Regions from separate parts of the Halobacillus sp. B23F22_1 genome, predicted to be linked through region 1. Evidence: riboswitches for the same ligand, from Rfam matches in the RefSeq annotation. Region 1 holds a riboswitch; each other region holds the start of a gene.
What was found. A riboswitch is a leader RNA that binds a small molecule or an ion and turns the genes downstream of it on or off. The one in region 1 is predicted to bind S-adenosylmethionine.
Positions count from the first base shown of each region.

Region 2: another riboswitch for S-adenosylmethionine. It lies ahead of ACGTNH_RS01505 (homocysteine S-methyltransferase family protein); the one in region 1 lies ahead of ACGTNH_RS12560 (methionine biosynthesis PLP-dependent protein).
Region 3: another riboswitch for S-adenosylmethionine. It lies ahead of metX (homoserine O-acetyltransferase MetX); the one in region 1 lies ahead of ACGTNH_RS12560 (methionine biosynthesis PLP-dependent protein).

Region 1 covers NZ_JBIEKE010000002.1:939,052-942,331, reverse strand. Annotated here, with positions in the region: gene metC (cystathionine beta-lyase) at 1-753, opposite strand, end outside; gene ACGTNH_RS12560 (methionine biosynthesis PLP-dependent protein) at 746-1,870, opposite strand; SAM riboswitch class I at 1,944-2,054, opposite strand; gene ACGTNH_RS12555 (PH domain-containing protein) at 2,458-2,832, shown strand; gene ACGTNH_RS12550 (AEC family transporter) at 2,993-3,280, shown strand, end outside.
Region 2 covers NZ_JBIEKE010000001.1:283,178-286,457, reverse strand. Annotated here, with positions in the region: gene ACGTNH_RS01510 (pullulanase) at 1-530, shown strand, start outside; gene ACGTNH_RS01505 (homocysteine S-methyltransferase family protein) at 1,151-2,200, opposite strand; SAM riboswitch class I at 2,293-2,404, opposite strand; gene ACGTNH_RS01500 (DoxX family protein) at 2,518-2,886, shown strand; gene ACGTNH_RS01495 (TraB/GumN family protein) at 3,145-3,280, opposite strand, start outside.
Region 3 covers NZ_JBIEKE010000001.1:508,295-511,574, reverse strand. Annotated here, with positions in the region: gene ACGTNH_RS02565 (hypothetical protein) at 1-7, opposite strand, end outside; gene ACGTNH_RS02560 (NAD(P)/FAD-dependent oxidoreductase) at 26-1,240, opposite strand; gene ACGTNH_RS02555 (DUF2188 domain-containing protein) at 1,334-1,531, opposite strand; SAM riboswitch class I at 1,688-1,798, shown strand; gene metX (homoserine O-acetyltransferase MetX) at 1,882-2,955, shown strand; gene ACGTNH_RS02545 (homoserine dehydrogenase) at 2,945-3,280, shown strand, end outside.

The DNA of each region.
Region 1 (3,280 bases):
GCAGTCTAGTGTCTTTAATCCCCGTAACACTAGCCAGCAATCATGCGCTCCCAGGATGGAACCAAAGGAATTTTGCAAAAAGCCTAGCTGTGCTTCAATTTCCGGATGGTTGGTTGCGGCTAGTCCAGCTACTACGTCACTGTGTCCCGCGATAAACTTCGTTGCACTGTGCAGGACAAGATCCGCACCTAACTCAAGCGGTTGTTGTAGAGCAGGAGTCATAAATGTATTATCAACAAAAGTCAGGCAGTCGTTGGCTTTCGCAAGCTTACTTACAGCTTGAATATCGGTGATATTTAATAAAGGATTGGAAGGTGTTTCAATATACAATACCTTTGTATTCGGTTGTATAGCAGTTGCTACCTCGTGAAGATCTGTCATATTAACAAACGTATGCTCAATGCCAAAACGACCTAAAACATCATGAATCATTCGAAATGTACCGCCATATACGTCTTCTGAAATAACAACGTGATCGCCTTTTGATAGAAGCATGAAAGAGGTTGAAATGGCTGCCATTCCTGAAGCAAATGCAAACCCGCGTGTACCGCCTTCTAGATTAGCAATCGTATCTTCTAACGCTTCCCTTGTAGGATTTCCGGAACGACTATAGTCATAGATACCCGGGTTATCAAAGTCAGCCTGATGGAACGTGGAAGCTTGCTGAATCGGCACACTTACCGCCCCGGTTTCCCGGTCAAATTTGTGATCATTGTGAAGCAGACGAGTTTGAAACGTGTGATGATTAGTCATGGTAAATTTCCTCCTTTTTTAAGCTGGCCAGTGCTTGTTCTAAATCCGTTTTTAAGTCATCGACATGTTCAATTCCTACTGAAAAACGTAACAACCGATTACATACCCCGTAGCGCTGACGTGTCTCTTCTGGTATATCAGCGTGTGTTTGCGTGGTTGGGTAAGTGATGAAGCTCTCTACGCCTCCAAGGCTTTCAGCGAACGTAATGACTTCTAACTTTCGTAAAAATGGATCGACACAATACTCAGATTTCAGTCTGAACGAAAGCATGCCGCCGCGTCCCGGGTAAAAGACGTCCGTTATATCTTCATGCTCTTTTAAAAACGCTACGAGGAAAGCAGCATTCTTCTCGTGTTTTTCCATTCTTATAGATAACGTCTTCATTCCTCTCATAAGCAGCCATGAATCAAAGGGTGATAGTACGGCCCCGGCCGTATTCTGAAAATAACCTATCTTTTCACTCAATTCTTCATTTTTAGCAACCACTAGACCAGCGAGGACATCGTTATGGCCGCCTAAGTACTTCGTGGCGCTGTGAATGATGATGTCGGCACCTTCAGTAATTGGCTGTTGAAGGAGTGGAGTATAAAGCGTATTATCAACAAGCAGTAAAACATCATGTTTTTTAGCAATGATCGAAATAGCCGGTATATCTGCTGTGTGCATGAGTGGATTCGTAGGCGATTCAATGTAGAGCGCCTTCGTTTGCTCCGTTATGTAGTTTTCAATTTGTGAGAGCCGCTTACTGTCACAATAGATGAATTTCAGGCCATATTGATTGGAGAGATAGTCGAAGAATCGGTAACTTCCACCGTAAACGTCTTCTGAAACGACAATTTCATCCCCTGTTTTGAAAATGGATAAGGCCCCTTGAATGGCCGCCATACCTGAGCTGAAAGCGAAGGCTGCATTTCCTTTTTCTAGATCTGCTACGGATTGTTCAAGAAGCGTACGTGTTGGATTGCCTGTTCTTGTATAGTCAAAGCCAGTGGACTCCCCAAGCCCTGGATGTTCATAGGCGGTGGAAAAGTGAACAGGTGCGTTAATTGCTCCTGAAGCATCCCCGTTATTTTTTCCTGTATGAACTAATTTTGTTTCTGCTTTTCTACCACACATGATCATTCCCCGTTTCGTTGAAAAATAAAAAAAGCCTTCTTATAAGAAGAAGACTTTGTTGTTTAAATCCTTCTTCTTATCTTCCAAGTTGACGAATCAACTTGCTGGAGTTAGCACCTTACTGGTCGTACCAGTGGTTGCTGAGGCTTCGACGGGCCAGTCCCTCTGCCTCTCGTGATAAGAAATCAATATTCGTTATTTAATTCTTTCACCCTAATGTACACTACAGATAAAGGTTTGACAAGGGTATAAATAGAATTTTGCGAATTTTATATAGAAATTGAATCAATATAAACCTATATAGAAGGATATGTTACTGGATTAGAAAGTTATGAATAAATTTTGCCTTTTGAGGAAAGTTGATAATTATTGCAGGGTAATGATTAAACGGTAAGTGTATCTTATAAATAAGGAAAAGAAACAAAAATCCGATTGCTACTTCTTGCACAAGTTGTCAGGGACTATGCAGAATTGTTCATAGCAGTTAAAAACCAATCGAAAATTATCCGAAATGAAACCATTCTAATTGTAAAAATAATGGAGTTATATATAATAGGAAGAAACTCGGATTTTAAGGAGGAAATATTTTGGGATTTTTAGACGGTCTTATGGGCAATGCCAGTGAAGTGGATAAAGAAAAACTGAGCAAGGAATTAAAGCACGTTTTAATTAATGACGAAATAGTAGAAAGCGGATATAAGGTAATAAGGGACTCATTCATTTTCACAAACAAACGATTAATTCTAGTAGACAAACAGGGAATGACAGGTAAGAAAGTCGAGTACCACAGTATCCCTTATAAAACCATTACACACTTCAGTACAGAGACGGCGGGCAGCTTCGACCTTGATTCTGAATTAAAAATTTGGCTTTCAGGTCAGTCCGCTCCGATCGAAAAACTGTTTAAAAAAGACAGTCCGATTGAAGACGTACAGCGTACGCTTGCTCAATATGTACTGTAATAATGAGCTTTAAGAATAGAGTAGTCCCTTTCAATTGCTGAAAGGGAAGTTTAATAAAAGCTTGCGTCTAATATGGCGTAAGCTTTTTCTAGTTTCTACTATTGTAAGGCACTCCTCATTTTGTTCCTTCATACATTGGAAGGAGGGAGGGGGGATGTGTATGGCAGTGACTGAATTATTTACCCTTTATGTCATAGGGTTGAGCGGCTTTGTATCAAAGAGAGCAGGTTGGCTGCCACAGCAAACGGAACAAGTACTAGCTCCGCTGGTCTTAAATATTACCCTTCCTTGTTTGATCTTAGCTTCCATGAACTTCTCTGAGGAATTACATATTTTTGGGGATTTTTTCATGCTGATTCTGCTCTCCGGCTATGCTCTTCTCACAGCTTATCTACTTTCACTAAGTATTAAGAAACGAACAAAAGTTGGGGAGTCAAGAGGAGTTGTG
Region 2 (3,280 bases), on a different contig from region 1:
ACCCATTCATCTACCCTTACTTCATCCACGATTCTTACGATTCAACGGATGCAATTAATAAGATTGATTGGGAAAAAGCAACGAATTCCGATGATTACCCGATCCACAATTTAACGCGTGAATATACGACTGGTTTAATTGAGCTGCGCCGCTCTACTGACGCCTTCCGGTTAGGGACGATGGACGAGGTGGATGAGAATGTGACGAAGCTGAATGTTCCTGAGATAGAGGAAAACGATTTGGCTCTAGCATATAAAGCCCAATCTACAGACGGCACTGGTAATTATTTTGTATTCGTAAATGCGGATGAAGAAGAGCGCACCTTTACGATGGAAAATTATAATCTAGCTCCGGGTAAAGCTATTGTAGATGATGATGAAGCAGGAACAGATAAAGTAAGTGAACCGACTGGATTTAGTAAGAATGCGAACGAAATTACGATTGATCCTTTAACGACGGTGGTCGTAAAATGTGAGCCAAAAGGAAACGGAAACGATCCATGTGAAAAGCCTGGTAAAGGGAAAAATTAATAGATAACAAAAGAAGATGCTGGGACATAACCAAATAAAACATAAAATAATCCGAACGATTCTGGAGAAATCAGTTCGGATTATTTATGTTAATGAGACTCCACACCACCGCTCCGTCAAAACACTCCGCTAATGATCTGCGTGTATCCAATCGTTTGTTTATTGACATTTTTGCTTTAGTTATTTCCCGGCCTCTTTCAGCTTGTAGAGAACCACCAAATTTTCTACAAACTTTTTTCTTGCCACCAGGAGCGCAGGCCCTTCCCGTTCCCCGGACGAGCGCCCGAGCAAAACCCACGCTCGGCGATCTCAGAGCACTCGTTCTTCCACAGGAATGGAAGGGTCCAGGCTCCTTTAAATTTCCTTAAGTCAGGAAAAGATACTTAAGAGTCTTTTTCCTATCTTGACAGGCAGCCTGTTCCTGGCTTTTTCTTTTCCATGATAATGATCGCTTATAGAAAAAGGGTTTAGGAAATGGTGAGACTCCTATGGGAGATACGAATAAGGTGTGACCCCGGAAGGCGTTAGCCTAGCCTGAGGAGGCACACCATTCGCCCATGGAAAGGGAGCAGTTTCCTAAACCTTTTCCTCCTGCCAGGAGTGTTTACCCTTTTCTCATATTATGCTTTCGTACGATAGGACGTCATGTGTGACTGTAGTGTCTCATCACTTCCAAATAGGAAGTGCTTTTTCATATTTGGAGAATACGTGGAATTAACTGCCTCGCGCCCCACGGTTTCAGCAACTTCACGAAGCATACTAGGTGAAGCCCCACAGCATAATCCAAAATAATTCACGCCGATGTCGTGTGCTTCCTTCGCCCATTGCGCCAGCTCATAGCGGTTGCAATACAACGGATCAAGTGACGTAGGGAACGTTGTTTCTGTCGGCAGGCTGCAAGAACAACCGCCATCAGGCAAGTTAAAGAATGTAGGATGCTCCTCAGACGTTCGATAAGGGATAGGCAGTGCCCCTACATAGCCTTCCACTTCTTCGCGAATTTTTTCAATATAAGGCTGCATGGTGGCTGGGCCGCGGAAACAGTTCATTCCTACAACTAAAGCGCCATGTTCTTTTAACAGGCGGCAGCCTTCTTCCACACTATATCCGTCGCGGAGAACATTTTCTCCCATTAATCCGAATGTAATAACCGCAGGCAGGCCTTGTTTTTGAATTTCTTCTAATGCAATTTTCGCTTCCTCATAATAGTAGAACGTTTCCCCATTAACAAAGTCGACCTCTTCTTCTTTACACCATTTTACCATCTCCGCAAACATTTCACGGACGGTTTCTTTTGAGGCAGGATCCTCAGGATTGAATAAATTCGTATTTGAAATGTTTCCTGCCACAAGCGCTTCCTCTTCTGGATGCTCTTTTGCTACTTCTTTAGCTAAACGAATGGCCTGTCGATTTAAAGGTTCAAGCAAATCTTCCTTTTCAATGATTCTCATTTTTTCTCGGTGCGCATTATACGTAAATGCCAGTACCACGTCTGACCCCGCAAGCATATAATCACGATATGTTTGCTTTAAGGCTTCAGGGTTATCAAGTGCTACCTCTGGAACGAAGGAGCCTGCCTGTAAATACCCTCTTCGTTCAAGTTCAAATAGATACCCTTCCCCACAAATGACTGGACCGTCCTCTAATCGTTGCTGCAAGCTTCTCTTCATTTCCATCATCCCTTCTGCTGTCTCATCTAAAATTACATAGAAAAATCCCTCTTCCGATTAAGAAGAGGGATTTTGTGAGTTTCGCTCGCCTCCTCTTATCTTTCAGACGCATGACGTCTGTAGGAATTGGCACCTTTTTCAAGCCGCGCTTGAAAGGTTGCCGGGCATCATAGGGCCTAGTCCCTCTGCCACTCTCAATAAGAGTTTTAAATGTAATTATTCTCGTATTATAAAGACTTACTCCTTCACGCGTCAACCTATTTTTTGAATATTTTCAACATAAATGATCATACAATTGTAAAAAAAGGAGGACAAGTATGGAACGTTCATTTCATATTCTTAAATTTTTAAAATTCACCGTGGCATTTGTTTTTATCACCTCTGGCCTTATGAAGGTGGTCAATACCGAACTGGCTGATTACTTCGCCGGTTTAGCCCTCCCCTACCCCTTAGAGACGATGTATACCGTGGCCTGGGTCGAAATTGCAGCGGGCTTGCTGCTATTATTTAATAAGTACATGAAGACGGCGTTACTCGCTTTAATGGTGATTATGATTGGAGCGCTCGTGTTGACAAAAATTCCAGCGCTGCATGCTGGGTTCATCCATGCCCTTTTCAGTGCCAGACTCGACATCGTGATGCTCGTACTGCTTATGATTCTTTTCCGATTCCGTGTAACCACCTAAAAAGGGCCAGAAATAGTAAAGCAATGGTGTCAAAAAACGAACATTCGTATAAACGCAGACCCTGAGCGCAGTCAAATCACCGCAACAGTGGAACAGCTCTATTGCAGCGAGGGAGCATAAGGGTACCAGGTACCGAAAAGCAGTAAAAGAGCGAAGTGCCAAGTGTGAATTTCGGTACCTGGCACCCAGAGCCGAACGGATTTCAATAGAATCCTTTGAATTATTACGCTTTATTCAGTTTTGTACAAGCCTGTGCTATCACAGGTTTTCTAAAAAGACGCGAATAACATCTGCCCCGCCTATGGCTGTCCCAAGCGAACTTCCGATATTCGCCAATACAATAATGAGCAGGATTCTTGTTACTTTATTATCCCAGAACCCTTTCACGCTCGAT
Region 3 (3,280 bases), on a different contig from region 1:
AAGTCATAGATTTCCCCTCTTTCATTTAGTACTCAAGACCAAAACTCTTTGCTTCATGCTCCACTGATCCATACAGTTCAGGCATGTGTTGGGATTGCTGCTTAAGCAGCTTTGGCAAATGGGGAACCACTTTATTCCACACCATTGGGTTTGCAGCCATCGCCTGGAACAAAGATTCTTCCTGTGACGTAAGCGCTCTGCGAGATTGAATATAGTCTAATGTTAAACGGTAGCCTGGACCTAAATTTTCATCCCTTTGCTTTTGAAAATGCTTGATGAGCTCGCGCCACGAGCCACCGTTATCCCAAGCCTCAATCGCTTCTGCTAAAAGGAAAGACTGCATCAGGGCATCATTCATTCCTAAACCAGTACTCGGATCTTTACTATGAGCTGCATCACCTACTAACGCCCATCCGTTTCCTCCAGCCTCTCTAAAAAAGTTAGGCATACCTGTAGTACCAATGATTTTGCCTTGAAGCGATGCTTGCTCTAACCGCCTTTCCATTCCGTAAAACTGCCGGTAAATTTCTTCGAATCTTTCAGGGTGTTTCGCTATCTCAGAGAACTCATAGGGAAATACTTCTAAACCTAAGCAGTCCACCCCCGGCTCCATAGGAAATAAAAAACCAATTCTTCCTTTATCCAGGAATATTTCTGTTGTTGGTTCCACTAGAGGCTGCACATGATGATAATATCCATAAAACACAGGACGGATAGGAGATTGTTCGTTATATTTTTGGGCACCCGTTTGTTTAGCGATAAATGAATTTTTACCATCTGCTCCTACGACAAGGGAGGCTTTAAATTCGTGAACCTTACCTTTTTTATCTTGTGCTTTAACACCTTGGACGCGACCCTGGTTTTTGAGAATATCGTTAACTTGATATCCTTCCTTCAATTCGACGGTGGGATAGGACAGTGCCTTTTTCACTAACACATGGTCAAATTGTTCTCTTCTTGGAATCAGGGTATACGATGCACGAGGCCCTTCTATAAAGCTATTTCCTATGTAAGTACGCATACGGTTTATTTTCCGCAAGCCTGAAGCTTCTACCTGTTCTAATACACCAAGCTTTTTGACATATTCAAGGTGCGAAAGATGATGAGTTGAAAGCGTATCACTAGGAAAAACTGCTTTGTCTAACAATAAGACCTTCTTCCCTATCCTTCCTAATAAGATCGCAAGGCTTGCCCCAGCAACGCGAGCCCCGACTATAATTACATCTGCATTTGAATTCATACGTTGCGCACACCCTTATCATTGTTATCTTCAGCGTAACGTTTTTACTTCATTATTTCTATAAAAAAAGCTCCCGTCTGGGAGCTTTTCTGACTAATATTTAATTTCTTCTTCTACTTCGTGATTCTGATCTAAAATGATTAGACGGCTCGGCTTATTTTCTTGAGCCATTTCTTTAGCTTTTTCTACAGCTGTGTCTCGCTCATCATATTCGTCCGTTGGAGCGATATCTTCAATTTTTACAATCCAGCCTGTTACGTCTTTATTTGGCGCTACACTATATTCCTTCATGTTTGATTCTCTCCTTTTTTTCTTGGTCTCTATAAGTACTTTCCCAACGCCTATACCTTTCAAACGTAGGAATGGATTTTCACAAATAGTTTGACATTATGTACAGCTCATTCTATAATTCGTAACATACCTTTAATGCAACGATTAATTAAATAACTCTTATCTAGAGTGGCAGAGGGACTAGGCCCTGTGACGCCCGGCAACCTTCAAGGAACGACTTGAAAAGGTGCTAATTCCTACAGATCATACCGATCTGACAGATAAGAGGAGGAACCTAACGAACCGCCCTCTTCTTATTTCAGAAGAGGGCTTTTTTATATGCCGTCAATTTAGTAAGGAGGGCAACGCGCATGTCCATAAAATACGTGATGAACCAACATGCTCATACAAAGGTTTCGATTGGAAACTTTACTTTAGAGTCTGGAGATACACTTCAAGACGTGGAGTTAGCTTATGAACGCTGCGGTCCTGAGCATGCTCCAGTTGTTCTTATTTGTCATGCCCTAACAGGAAATCAACATACCGTAGGTTCTTCAGAGAGCCCAGGCTGGTGGAAAGGTCTGGTTGGGGATGGCTGTGCTATTGATACGACTGCGTATCAAGTCATCACCTTCAATGTACTAGGGGGGTGTCACGGTTCCACAGGTCCCACAAGCGTTAATCCGGAAACGCAAGTACCGTATCGTCTGAATTTCCCCAAAATAACGATTCGAGACATCGTGCGTTCCCAATATGAAGCCTTAAAAACACTAGATATCCACGAAGTTCATGCCGTAGTCGGCGGGTCTTTAGGGGGAATGCAGACTCTTGAATGGGGTCTTCTCTATCCTAAATTCATGAAACAGCTTTACGCCCTTGCCGCCACACCTTACTTAAGTGATTACGGCATAGCCTTTAATCATATTGGAGCAAGGGCAATTCAGGATGACCCTGCTTTTTTAAACGGAAACTATGATAAGAATGAACAGCTACATGGATTCGAAATTGCGCGGATGGCTGGCATGGTCACCTATCGGAGCGGAAAGCTGTTTCAGAAACGATTTGACCGCCACCAAAGTGAATCTTTTTACGACATTCAATCTTATATGAATTATCAAGGTGAGAAAATTAAAGAACGATTTGATGCCAACAGCTATCTTTATTTACTAGAAGCGATGAACCACCATGATATCAGTCAAAGCCGCGGCACTCTTCAAGAGGCTGCCGCCCAATATCAGGTTCCGCTTTTTACAGTGAGTTTCGAGCACGACTTACTCTATCCAAAAGAACTCATTCAACCCTTTAGTCAGTTAGCCGCAAACAGTGAGCATCTGCACGTCCAAACTGATTATGGGCACGATGGATTTTTAGTCGAATTCAATCAGTGGGGATCATGGCTTTCTCATAAACTAAACGAAGGAGCAGTGAATCAACATGACAATTAAAGCAGCCATCCTAGGCTTCGGCACCGTGGGCCAGGGGATTTATGAAATATTACAAACTAAACGCAGGCAGCTTCATAAGCTGATTGGTGACAAAGTAGAAGTAACAAGCATACTCGTCCACAATGTTCATAAAGAAAGGTTTTTACCTGATAATGTTATAGTCACCGACCGTTTTGACGACGTATTAAATCAAAAGCCGGATGTTATATTTGAAGCTACCGTCGGGATAGAACCAAGTTATTCCTATTTAAAACAAGCCATTGACCAACATATTCATGTCGTTACTGCCAACAAGGTGATGTTTGCCGCCTGCGGCCACAAGCTA